Regions from separate parts of the Carnimonas bestiolae genome, predicted to be linked through region 3. Evidence: predicted binding sites of a transcription regulator. Region 3 holds the regulator's gene; each other region holds the start of a gene.
What was found. Region 3 encodes PhoB, which activates phosphate uptake and scavenging genes when phosphate is short. Its sites were predicted from a motif close to TGTCATANNNNTGTCANA; they were not measured.
Positions count from the first base shown of each region.

Region 1: R84865_RS13100 (DUF6482 family protein) is a predicted target of PhoB. The motif match lies at 1,722-1,739, and genes of this name have one in related genera.
Region 2: R84865_RS03265 (inorganic phosphate transporter) is a predicted target of PhoB. The motif match lies at 2,224-2,241, and genes of this name have one in related genera.

Region 1 is NZ_JBPCZK010000015.1:37,288-41,367, reverse strand. Features, by position in the region: gene dnaB (replicative DNA helicase) at 1-1,155, shown strand, start outside; gene R84865_RS13105 (hypothetical protein) at 1,199-1,495, shown strand; gene R84865_RS13100 (DUF6482 family protein) at 1,878-2,141, shown strand; gene hemH (ferrochelatase) at 2,430-3,422, shown strand; gene R84865_RS13090 (Hint domain-containing protein) at 4,033-4,080, shown strand, end outside.
Region 2 is NZ_JBPCZK010000001.1:696,170-700,249, reverse strand. Features, by position in the region: gene R84865_RS03270 (inorganic phosphate transporter) at 1-272, opposite strand, end outside; gene R84865_RS03265 (inorganic phosphate transporter) at 556-2,160, opposite strand; gene ychF (redox-regulated ATPase YchF) at 2,709-3,803, opposite strand; gene pth (aminoacyl-tRNA hydrolase) at 3,904-4,080, opposite strand, start outside.
Region 3 is NZ_JBPCZK010000002.1:116,696-120,775, reverse strand. Features, by position in the region: gene phoR (phosphate regulon sensor histidine kinase PhoR) at 1-941, opposite strand, end outside; gene phoB (phosphate regulon transcriptional regulator PhoB) at 1,022-1,717, opposite strand; gene ubiA (4-hydroxybenzoate octaprenyltransferase) at 1,897-2,784, opposite strand; partial or broken gene R84865_RS03940 (HU family DNA-binding protein) at 3,364-3,663, shown strand; gene hmuQ (heme-degrading protein HmuQ) at 3,921-4,080, shown strand, end outside.

The DNA of each region.
Region 1 (4,080 bases), on a different contig from region 3:
GAAGCACTGGAGCTGCGCGATCAGCTCGAGCAGATAGGCGGATTGGCCTATCTGGCCGAGCTGGCCCGCAATACCCCCTCGGCCAGTAACATTCGCGCTTATGCTGACATCGTGCGCGAGCGCGCCACGCTAAGAAAGCTGATTCAGGTGTCCAACCAGATCGCCGAAGGTGCATTCGCTCCTCAAGGGCGTCCCGCCGATGAGCTGGTGAATGAAGCCGAGCGGTTGATCTTCCAGATTTCCGAATCGCGTCCCAAGTTCGGTGGCCCCTTAGGTATGAGCGGCCTTCTGAGCAAAGCGGTCGATAAAATCGATCAGCTGTTCAATATGAAAGGCCAGATGACCGGGCTCTCTACCGGTTTTCGCGATCTCGATGAAATGACTTCAGGGCTTCAACCGTCCGATCTGGTGATCGTGGCAGGGCGCCCGTCGATGGGTAAAACTACCTTCGCCATGAACCTTGTCGAGCACGCGGTGGTCAGCGGTGATGTGGCGGCAGTGGTATTTTCTATGGAGATGCCCGCAGAGCAGCTGATGCTGCGCATGATCTCGTCATTGGGACGTATCGACCAAACCAAGGTACGTACCGGTCAACTTGAAGACGAAGACTGGCCACGGCTTACCTCAGCAGTCAATCTGCTCAAGGATCGCAAGCTGTTCGTTGATGACACGCCGGCGCTTTCTCCCAACGAAATGCGCGCCAGGGTTAGGCGGTTGGTGCGCGAGAATGGCCCCATTGGCATGATCATGATCGACTATCTGCAGCTGATGCAGGTACCCGGCATGTCCGAGAACCGTACCGCGGAAATTTCCGAAATTTCACGCTCGCTGAAGGGGCTGGCAAAAGAGTTCAATTGCCCGGTGGTCGCGCTATCTCAGCTGAACCGCTCGCTTGAGCAGCGTCCCAACAAGCGTCCGGTGATGTCCGACCTGCGCGAATCCGGGGCCATTGAGCAGGACGCCGATTTGATTGCCTTCGTTTATCGTGACGAGGTGTATAACCGTGACAATCCCGATAATAAGGGCCTGGCGGAGCTGGTCATCGGTAAGCAGCGTAACGGCCCCATTGGTACGGTGCATATGGCGTTTGTGGGCAAATACACGCGATTTGAAGATTTGGCGCCTGAAAGCTACGGTCAGTACGGCGACGAATAGCTAGGTAAAGTTTCACTCAATGGCAACATATAGGTAGAAAGGTATGGCTGGAGGATTTCGACGCTCGGGACAACAGCGTCAGCCCAAACTTCAGGGTAGGGGTACGCTGGAGAAGATGGAGCGTGAGGGGCCGTTTAAAGAGTGGCTAGGTATGCCTGATCTTTATCGTCACACGCTAGTGATCGACGGTGATACCTATACCTACCAGGTTGAGGACGCTGAACTGCCATTCGTGCCAGGCGACAAAGTGGTATTTCGCTACAAGGAAGTGAAGGCCGGCAAATGGATCGACCGCAACTCCCTGGGCACCTGGATCGACCCCAGCACCTACAATCAATAATCGCGGCATGCTAAGGGCTTAATGCGTTAAGCATTTGGGCACCGTCATTGCTCCACCTAACAGAAGCCCCGCCGCTTATGCTGCGGGGTTTTTGTTGGTGAGTACAGGCAATCCCTGAGCGGCCAGGCAATCGGTAGCGCAACTCCCGCTGTGCAGTTTCATGCCAGCGCTTGTGTTGATGCTCGTTTTAATGCGCTCGCCAACCGCCAACCGCCAACCGCCCCGGCGTCATCGTATCGTCACACTCTATCGCTATGGTTATCGGGTCGATCAAGCGCCTTGCGCAACCTGTTTGCGCGCTGGCGTGTTTTCCAACTCATTTGCCGCATTTTCAAACGGAGACGCTGAAATTTGGTAAAAGCACATCAGGAGTAACCTACTTATGGAAATCGAACAACTCAAACGCTATCCGCAGCCCGATGTAGAGCCCACTATCGTAACCTCTACGGGATTGCATCTTTACCAAATCGAACTGATGCACAATCAACGTATGGTAGGCAGGCTGCTCAAGCGGGGGCGTCCGCTGATGTTCCGCTCGCTTGATGGCGCATCTCAAACGCTACGCACGCTTGGCTTCAAACACGCGTGGCTGACCGAGCAAAACGAAGACCGCGATCGCAACACCGGCACCTCGCTGCAACTCTAACGCCTCACCGGCCCACCGTTTACCGAGCATGGCGCCGAGACCATTACTTCCCTCCACAACTGCACCACCGTTGAAAAAATTCGGTGAGTGCTTATGCCTTAAGACTCTCGCTAGCAGTTAACCGATAGTTCCTGTCAATATATTCCGATAGAGAGGCATGGGACGCACATTTCAAGTGCGTGCTATATAATTGCGCACCATCTACTAGCGAAGCAGTCGCCGATCGTTATCGATCGGGCGCCAAGGGCGCTATCATAGGTCTATTATCCAGAGGCAAGAGGTGAAGCTATGTCACAACCGCGTTTCGGAGTGTTGTTGGTAAATCTTGGCACCCCCGACGAGCCCACGCGTCCTGCGGTACGCCGTTACCTTGCTGAATTCCTCTCGGATCCGCGCGTGGTGGACCTGGCGCGGCCGCTGTGGCTGCCGATTCTGTACGGTGCCGTATTACCGTTCAGACCCAGGAAGGTAGCGGAAGCCTACCAATCTATCTGGTTCAACGAAGGATCGCCGCTGCTGGTGATATCGCGCCGCCAGCAGGCTGCCCTCAAACGCTCGCTGTCGCAGCAGTTTGGCTTCGATGTTCCCGTCGAATTGGGCATGACCTATGGTTATCCCAAGATGGAAGAGGCGATTGCCTCATTGCAACGTCAGAATGTCGAACGGGTACTGGTGCTGCCGCTCTATCCACAGTATTCGAGCTCCACCACGGCATCGGTGTTTGATCGCGTGGCGAAAGCGCTGAAATCCTTTACCAATATCCCAGAGCTGCGGATGGTGCGCCGCTACTGCGATCACCCCGACTACATCGAAGCGTTGGCGCAAAGCGTCCGTGAGCACTGGAAGGAAAAGGGCCGCCAAGGCCATCTGGTGATGTCATTTCACGGCGTGCCGAAGCGCTATATCGAGCAGAAGGGCGATCCCTACTACGACGAGTGTGACCTGACCAGCCGTTCGGTGGCCAAAGCGCTCGAGCTCGACGATAGCGAATGGACCATGACCTTCCAATCGCGTTTTGGTCGTGAGGAGTGGCTCCAGCCCTACACCGACGTCACCTTGGAAGAGTGGGGCAAGGAGCAGCGCTATGAAACTCTGGACATCATGAGCCCAGCCTTTGCCGCTGACTGCCTTGAAACGCTCGAAGAGTTGGCCATTCAAAACCGTGAAGGCTACGAAGAGGCAGGCGGCGGCGAATATAGCTACATTCCCGCGCTCAATGACCGCGAGGACCACATCGCCGTGCTGGCTGATTTGGTGACACGAAATACCCAAGGCTGGTAATCAGGCAAACCATAGTGACAGCACGAAACCGCCGCGTGGAGCAATCCGCGCGGCGGTTTTTTGCATTATCGGTGTAGGCTGCTTGGCAAGCACCTGGCTCAGCAGTCGGTAGCGGCATGCTTATCGGTCGGAGAGCCGAACGTGATGGCCTGCGGTGGGAGGGCGATAGATAATATCACTACTATTCGTATGGTTATTAAGCTTAAAAAGATGAACAAAAAAATATCGCGAGCTTACACTATGTCACATAGTCTTTTGCCGCTGGGTTGGCGGCTGCTTCGATTATTGTTGAATTTGAATAACTGTATTTACTATTGGGCTGATAGATATTTATAAAAGACGCACTCTATTAGTAAAACGACAATTCTGCCTATTCTTAACTTTATCTTTGAATCCTAATAAGGAAGTAATAATAATACTACAATTGGTGCCGCCTTCTTGCCTTATTTATGCTGTTTTACCCGTGTAAATCCCAGACTATGCAAGAATTCCTCTATCATTAGCCTAACCTTAATTTCCTCGACGATAACCGGCGTTGTGCAGTTGCTGAAGCCGCCATATAGTGCGCTGCCTTCCACACAAGCCTAATTATTGTTAAGAGGAATATAAAATGTCGTACAAAGTCAGTCTCTTCGGACATGGATTCGAAGTCCCCCAG
Region 2 (4,080 bases), on a different contig from region 3:
GAGCGCGTATAAATGACTGTGGCGACGGCATTGGCGGTATCGTGAAAGCCGTTGGCAAATTCGAACACAAAGGCCAATAGCAGCGCCGCCGTCAGCAATACCCATGGCACCGCAGGAACGCCTTCCAAGCGACCGCCCAACGCGTAGAAGACATAGCCAAATCCGACCAGCAGCACCAATAGGAATACCGGCATGGCCCATCGATTGGAACGGCTGGAAAGTGGCCCTGATGCGGAGGGGGTGTCGTGTTTGCCAGGTTCAGGCATGGACATAAAATTTCTCGTTCACGCTTAGGAAGGGGGAGTGCCGGGGCAAGATTATTACCTTCACATGACAACATTGTGACAGCGAGATGACGCCGTGGAAATAGCGCGCCAACGGCCGCAGGAGAATATCCGGCGAATCCGGCGGCGTTATTATGCGGCGAGTGTGGTGAGGAGGCAAAGGGATTGCACATTTTGGTGCAGTGCGAAACGCATTGGATGCTTCTTTGGCTGGTACAAATACGCAAAAACCCGCGAACAGGTCGCGGGTTAGGGGCTTGCCGTAGTGTGCTTAGAGTACGGCGCGCATGGCGACATACAGCACGAAGGCAATCGCAATGGAGGCGGGCAGGGTGAGCACCCAGGCCATGATCATGTTGCGAATGGTTGACCACTGTAGGCCCGAGCCATTAGCGGTCATCGATCCCGCTACGCCAGAAGAGAGCACGTGGGTGGTAGAGGCCGGTAAGCCAAGGTGATCGGCAGCACCAATGGTGGCCATGGTAATCAGTTCAGCGGAAGCGCCTTGACCGTAAGTCATGTGGGTTTTTCCGATGCGCTCGCCTACTGTGCGGACGATGCGTTTCCAGCCCACCATGGTGCCAAGCCCTAGCGCCAGAGCAACCGCTACCTTCACCCAGTCAGGGATAAACTGAGTAGCGGTGTTGACCTGACCTTCAAAATTTTTGAGCACCTGACGATCGCTATCATTGATGGAAAGACCAGACTGTTCCGGCATCAGTGCTGCCGCTTGGCCCGACAGATAGATATCGTTGCGCAGGTTGGTCACCAGTCCGTTAGGGACCTGTGACAGCGAGTCGAAATGTTCGATTTCGCTGCGAGTGTTGCCAACAAACTGCGCCAGTGAAGCGGTAGTGGCAGGTGTCCATTGGTGAGTTTCAATGGCATGTACCACTTCTTCGCGGACGTCATCAGCCGGCGCGGCGCTGCCTGCATAGCGGTTGAGGGTTTGTTCGAACTGGCTGGAGGCGCTTTGGAAGGCTTCCATATAATCAGGGCCAGGGGTACGGTTGAGCGCGAAGGCGGTAGGTACCAATCCGATCAGGATCAGCATGATCAGGCCCATGCCCTTCTGACCGTCGTTGGAGCCGTGAGCAAAGCTAACGCCGGTGCAGGTCAGAATTAGCAGCCCGCGAATCATGGTGGGCGGCGGTTTGTTGCCCTCTGGCGACTTCATCAGGTCTTTGCTGCGGATCACGGTTTTCATCAGCACCAGCAGTACTGCTGCACCGATGAAGCCGATTAGCGGCGACACCAGCAGTGCCAAACCAATCTTGTAGGCCTGACTCCAATCGACGCCGCTGGCTGCTGCGCCCGCTGGTGCCAGAAACTGATTGGCAAGCCCCACGCCCATGATCGAACCGATCAGGGTATGCGAGCTGGAGTTCGGGAGACCGAAGTACCAGGTGCCAATGTTCCAGATAATCGCGGCAAGCAGCAGCGAGAAGACCATTGCCAGTCCCGCCGACGAACCTACTTCCATAATCAGCTCGACCGGCAGCAGCGCCACAATGCCGTAGGCGACCGCGCCAGACGATGCCAGTACGCCAAGGAAGTTGAACACGCCCGACCACAGCACTGCCGCCTGAGCGGGTAGCGAGCGGGTATAGATGACAGTGGCAACCGCATTGGCGGTATCGTGGAAGCCGTTGACGAACTCAAATCCCAGCGCAATCAACAGCGCTAATCCAAGCATTAGCCATGGCACTGCTCTCGCGCTTTCAAGATCGAGAGCCAGTGAATGGAACACATAGAAAAGACCACCGATTACCACCAGCGCAAACAGCGGAATAAACCAGCGGTTTGCCGATGCGGGTACGTTAAGTGGACTGGTAGTGGTGGGCAAGCTGTATTCGTTGCTTGTCGATGAGCTCATCGGAAGAGCGACCTCTATTACAAGTGGACACGGTTAGGCGACACGCAGAGGGTAGGAAGTTCGTGTGACCCTTTCGTGACATTTGCAAAGAAAGTGGGTGATGCTTTTCATACTGTCGAAGTGGCGGCGTTTAAACGCGCTAAGAAAGATTGCCGCGAGCGATGGCGGGGGCCGTGGAGGATGGTGACAGCCTTGGCATACGCTGGTTATAGAGGAGATAGCAGGTTAGCAGACGTGATGGGCAGCCCGAGTTCGGTGTGGGCCAGGAGCAACGATAGTCGCGTGCGGTCATGGCAAGCAGCGGTAAGCGCTGGCTGCTAAGGGTGATGGCGGGCTGCGAGGGCAATGACAGATCGAGCGGAGCGAAAGTAGGCAGAAGTGGCGAGCCGATGACTCGGTCGCCTGTAGCGGTCTTGGCAGCGCTAGCGATCCAAAAAAGGATGGGAAAACACAGTACGGCTATTCGCGTGATCAGGCCCCCTAAAAAGCACGCCCCCGCTAAAGTGCGGGGGCGGTAGAGCGGCTAGAGCGCGGAAAAGCTGCTGAAGTTACACATTAAACCTGAAGTGCACGACATCGCCGTCCTGAACGATGTAGCTTTTACCTTCGAGGCGCCACTTGCCAGCATCCTTGGCACCTTGCTCACCGTTGTGCGCAATGAAGTCGTCATAGCCGATCACTTCGGCGCGAATGAAGCCTTTTTCGAAATCGGTGTGGATAACACCAGCGGCCTGCGGAGCGGTAGAGCCGACGCGCACGGTCCAGGCGCGTACTTCCTGAACGCCAGCGGTAAAGTAGGTTTCCAGCCCTAGTAGCTGGTAACCGGCGCGAATGACGCGATCAAGGCCGGGTTCGCTCATGCCCATCTCTTCGAGGAACATGTCCTTCTCTTCGCCGTCGTCGAGCTCAGCGATTTCGGCTTCGAGCTTATTGCACACCGCTACCACGCCTGCACCTTCTTCGGCGGCAATCGCATTGACGATATCGAGATAAGGGTTGTTCTCGAAGCCGGTTTCATCAACGTTGGCGATGTACATGGTCGGCTTCAGGGTCAGGAAGTTGTAGCCCTTGAGCAGTGCGCGATCGTCGTCGCTGAGCGGGAATGAGCGCAGCGGCTGACCTTCAGCGAGGTGCGGCTGAATCTTCTCAAGAATGGCCTTGATCGCAATCGCTTCCTTGTCGCCGCTTTTGACGACACGTGCCAGGCGCTGGATACCGCGCTCAACGCTGTCGAGATCGGCCAGCGCCAGCTCGATATTAATGGTTTCGATATCGCCGCGCGGATCGACCTTGTTCGCCACGTGAATCACGTTGTCGTCGTCGAAGCAGCGCACCACATGCGCAATTGCGTCGGTTTCGCGAATATTGGCGAGAAACTGGTTGCCGAGGCCTTCGCCTTTCGACGCGCCCGCGACTAGCCCGGCAATATCGACAAACTCCATGGTGGTCGGCACGGTGCGCTGCGGTGACACGATTTTCGCCAGCGCATCGAGGCGTGGGTCGGGCATCGGCACAACGCCGGTGTTCGGCTCAATGGTGCAAAACGGGAAGTTTTCAGCATCAATGCCGGATTTGGTCAGCGCGTTGAAAAGCGTGGACTTGCCGACGTTGGGCAGTCCGACAATGCCGCAGTTAAAGCCCATGGATCATCCTGGAATATAAGGGTTAGCAAAAAGGTCACGAGTATATCGCGTGCATTCTACACGAGGTTGGGGGAGGGGAGGAAACGCGCACCCCCATTGGCTAGAACGTTTGCGAATGAAGGCGCTGCATGGCGCGCTCCCAGTCGCCCTCAAGGGTGAGCGGGAGTTCATCAGCGGCCGCATCGATGGCGTGATCGATGGCAGTGCGCTCACCTTTGCCGGGACGTCCCAATACGTAGTTCACCACTTTCGACGCTTCGCCGGGGTGCCCGATACC
Region 3 (4,080 bases):
AACTGCTTGTCGCTGTCGAGCGTGAGGGTAAGATGCTGACGGCCCTGTGACAGCGCGACGCCATCTTCGTAGGCGCGCTGCATCAGGCTGGTAACGTTAACCGGCGTTAGTGGCGAGAGCGTTTGCTCGTTCTCAAGGCGCGACAGCATTAGCAAGTCGTCAATCAAATGCCGCATTCTGTTGGCCTGCTGCTGCATTTGCTCGACACCCTTCGACATGCGCGGTGGCAGTAGCGTGTCGGCGTGCGCGGCCAAGGGCTCGAGATAACCGGTGAACACCGTTAGCGGGGTGCGCAGTTCGTGCGACACATTGGCGACAAAGTCGCGTCGCATCTCCTGCAAACGCTGCAAGCGCGTGATATCGCGGACCACCATCAAACGCTCATTGTTGCCGTAGGTGATGATCTGGAATTGCAACCAGCGCGATTCGTCAGTGGGGGATTTGATCACTAAGGGGTCGTCGAAGTTGCCGGTGGCAAAGTATTCGACAAACAGTGGGTGGCGCAGCAGGTTAGTCACATGCTGGCTGCGGTCGTGAGGGTATTTGAAACCGAGCAAGCGGCCAGCGGCGGCGTTCCAGTTATCCAGCGTGTCGCGCTGAGTAATCACCACCATACCGTCGCTCAGTGCTTCCGACAGCCGGTCGAAGCGACCAATCACCTGGCGCAGTTGCTCCTGGCGTCGGCGCTGTTTGCGCTGATAGCGGTAAAGGTGATCGAATACGGCGCCCCACTGAGCGGGCGCATGGGGCGGTAGCGCGCGATCAGGGTGCTTTGCCCAGCGATCGAGTCGCCACAGTTGCAGCAGGCTGTACGCAAGGTAGATCGCCAGCGCAACGGCAACGCCTGCCAGCCACTGATGCCACAGGCTAGCGACAGCGATGCCCAATAGCGTTGTGAGTAGCAGAATCAGTAGTTCACGAATCCAGCGATGCACTGCCATCTCTCATTTGGCCCTCAGCGGTTATACAGCGTACTGCGTTGGGCAGTGAGTGGTTTAGCGTGCGGCCTCTCAGGCGTGCCTCATACTGCGCGAGAGCGCTGGTGTGAGAATCGATACCCGGTGCCGCGAACGGTCTGAATAAGGTAGTCGTGTTTTTCACCGAGTGCTTTACGCAAGCGACGAATGTGAACATCAACGGTGCGTTCTTCAACGTAAACAGAAGCGCCCCATACCTGGTCGAGCAACTGTGCGCGCGAATAGGCGCGTTCCTGATGGGAAATAAAGAACGCCAGCAGTCGGTACTCGGTCGGGCCCATATCGATTGGCTCGCCGTCGATGCTTACGCGTTTGCTGTCGATGTTAACTGACAGCCCGTCAACTTCGAGGATGCTCTGGCTGGCCGGCGTGGCGCGGCGCAGTACCGCACGCATGCGAGCAATCAGTTCACGAGGCGAGAAGGGCTTGGTGATGTAATCGTCGGCGCCTGCCTCCAGCCCCTGCACCTTGTTGTCTTCTTCGCTTTTGGCGGTCAGCAAAATGATGGGGATTTCCTTGGTGGTTTCCTCGCGCTTCAAACGACGCGCAAGTTCTACACCACTGGTGCCCGGCATCATCCAATCGAGCAGAATCAGGTCGGGACGCTCATCAACGGCCAGCGCCAGCGCCTTCTGCGCGTTTTCCGCCTCAAGAACGCGAAAGTCGGCCATCTCCAAGGAAATAGCAATCATATCGCGAATGGAAGGTTCGTCATCTACGATCAATACGGTTTGAGTCATGTCAGCTTAATCTCATCACCATGAGGTAGCGGATTCGTGGAGTTCGCTATTGATAAGCAAATGCCGCTTTGTGGCGTTTGCATGACAATTCAAACGCAAAGTAGTGACAGAATGGTGACAGCCCCGCGGGAGTTTTTCACTTCGTTCGCACAGCGCGGTTGGCGTGTTTATACAACTCGCTACACGGGCCACAGTGCCAGCACTACGCCGCTGAATAGCAGCACGCCCACCCAATGGTTATTGAGAAACGCCTTGAAGCAATCATCTCGTTCGCGTTGGCGGGTCAGGTATTGCTGGTAAACAAACAGCGCCAGTATGCCCAGTAGCGCCAGCCAGAAGAACGCTCCCAGCATGAAGTGCACGCCCAGCCCAGCCAGCAGCACCAGCACAATCACTTTCAGTAGTGCCAAAACGGCCAGGTCCATGCGGCCAAATAGGATGGCAGTAGATTTGATACCGACGTTGAGATCGTCGTCGCGATCGACCATGGCGTATTCGGTGTCGTACATCAGCGTCCATACCACGTTGGCGATGAACAGCCACCAGGCGGCAGTGGGTATGGTCTGATTAACGGCCATAAACGCCATCGGAATGCCCCAACTGTAGGCGGCGCCTAGCACTACTTGCGGCAGATGAGTATAGCGCTTCATGAAGGGGTAACAGGCCGCCAGCGCCACCGCAACGAACGACAGCAGCACCGTGGAGGCGTTGGTAAAGCACACCAGCACGAAAGCCACTACGACCAGGCCCAAAAACAGTAGCAGTGCCTCCCACGAGGCAATTCGCCCGGTCGCCAGAGGGCGTTCTTTGGTGCGTTTGACGTGCCCGTCGAGCTTGCGATCGGCGAAGTCGTTGATGACACAGCCCGCCGCGCGCATGCAGTAAACACCCGCAATAAAAATAAGCAGCAGCGACAGCGGCGGCAGTCCGTCTGAAGCCAGCCATAAGGCGCTCATGGTGGGCCACATCAGCAGCCAGGTGCCGATCGGGCGATCCAGGCGCATCAGGCGCATGAAGTCGGGAAGACGGTGGCAGATACGTTGCCAAGGTGCAGAGTTAGCAGTCATGACGGCTCAACGGATAACAAGTAGACCGGCAGTGTACCATCGCCACCCGCGGCCGTGCAGACGCTGGCCGGCGTTCGTTTGGCTTCGTTCAGCGGGCATCGCCACGTTATCTCAGGCCCCACCGGCGCCGTGATAAGGTGGCAGCACCATACTCTCTGAATGGGTAGCGGCGTGTAGCCAGCTCCCCTATTGGGCGCGGTTCTGCGTTTCAAAGATTGCGGGGTCGCACGACGTGATTGCCGCTTGGTTTACGCTTTATTTAGACGATTAGTTGGCAATAATGTGCTTAAGGTAAAATTGGGCCCTCATCAATAAGTGGTTTGCCCGCTTATGAAAGTACAGCCCTACTACCAATAGCCCTAGGCATACGCGATGAGTGTTGCTAGCATGACATTGCCGCCTTTATGCGGGTTGTCGTGCGGGCTGCGGCAATTTGCCATTAGGTAATCGAAAAACCGGATACGCAAATAGGTGGTAAAGTTGCCGTTGCGTATTCAATCGGGCCTGAAGTATCTGGCCGAGGATTGATGGGAACACGTCGGTCCTTATAAAAATGTCCGGTCCAGCCGGCAAACATGCCATTCAAGGCATACCCAGGAGATAACTATGCGTAAACCAGAACTCGCCGCTGCCATTGCAGAAAAAGCAGATCTTTCCAAAGAAAAGGCAGGTCAGGTCCTGAACGTCATCCTCGACGAAATCACTTCCAGCGTTTCCAAAGGTGAAGACGTCAGCCTGGTTGGCTTTGGCTCTTTCACCGTACGCGAGCGTGCGGCACGTACCGGCAAGAACCCACAGACTGGCGCTGAACTGAAGATTCCTGCCAGCAAAAACGTTAGCTTCAAGGCTGGTAAAGGCCTTAAAGATGCTGTGAAGTAAGGCATCTTTCAGTCGGCGCTCGCATTTCAGGCTTCACCATCAGCGTGCTGTCTTCTCCCTTCCGAGCGCCGATCCTCTGCCTACCCCGGTAGTGCTGCGTTACTTTCCCTCCTGAATATCCCTCCGCGTATTGGCGGCGTTTCCTGATAGTCACGATTGGCGTCACCGAATTTATTCGCTTTACTGGATAAGTGAGTGAATTTTCTGGTATTTGTTATCCACACTCCAACGAATCTGCGCTCAGGAGCGTTATCCACATGTATATCGCGATGAATCGTTTCAAGGTACGTCCCGAATCCACCGATGCGTTCGAAAAAATCTGGCTGGAGCGCGAAACGCATTTGCAGACGTTGCCCGGTTTTGTGGAGTTTAATCTGCTGCGCGGCCCAGAGCGTGACGATCACGTACTGTATGCAT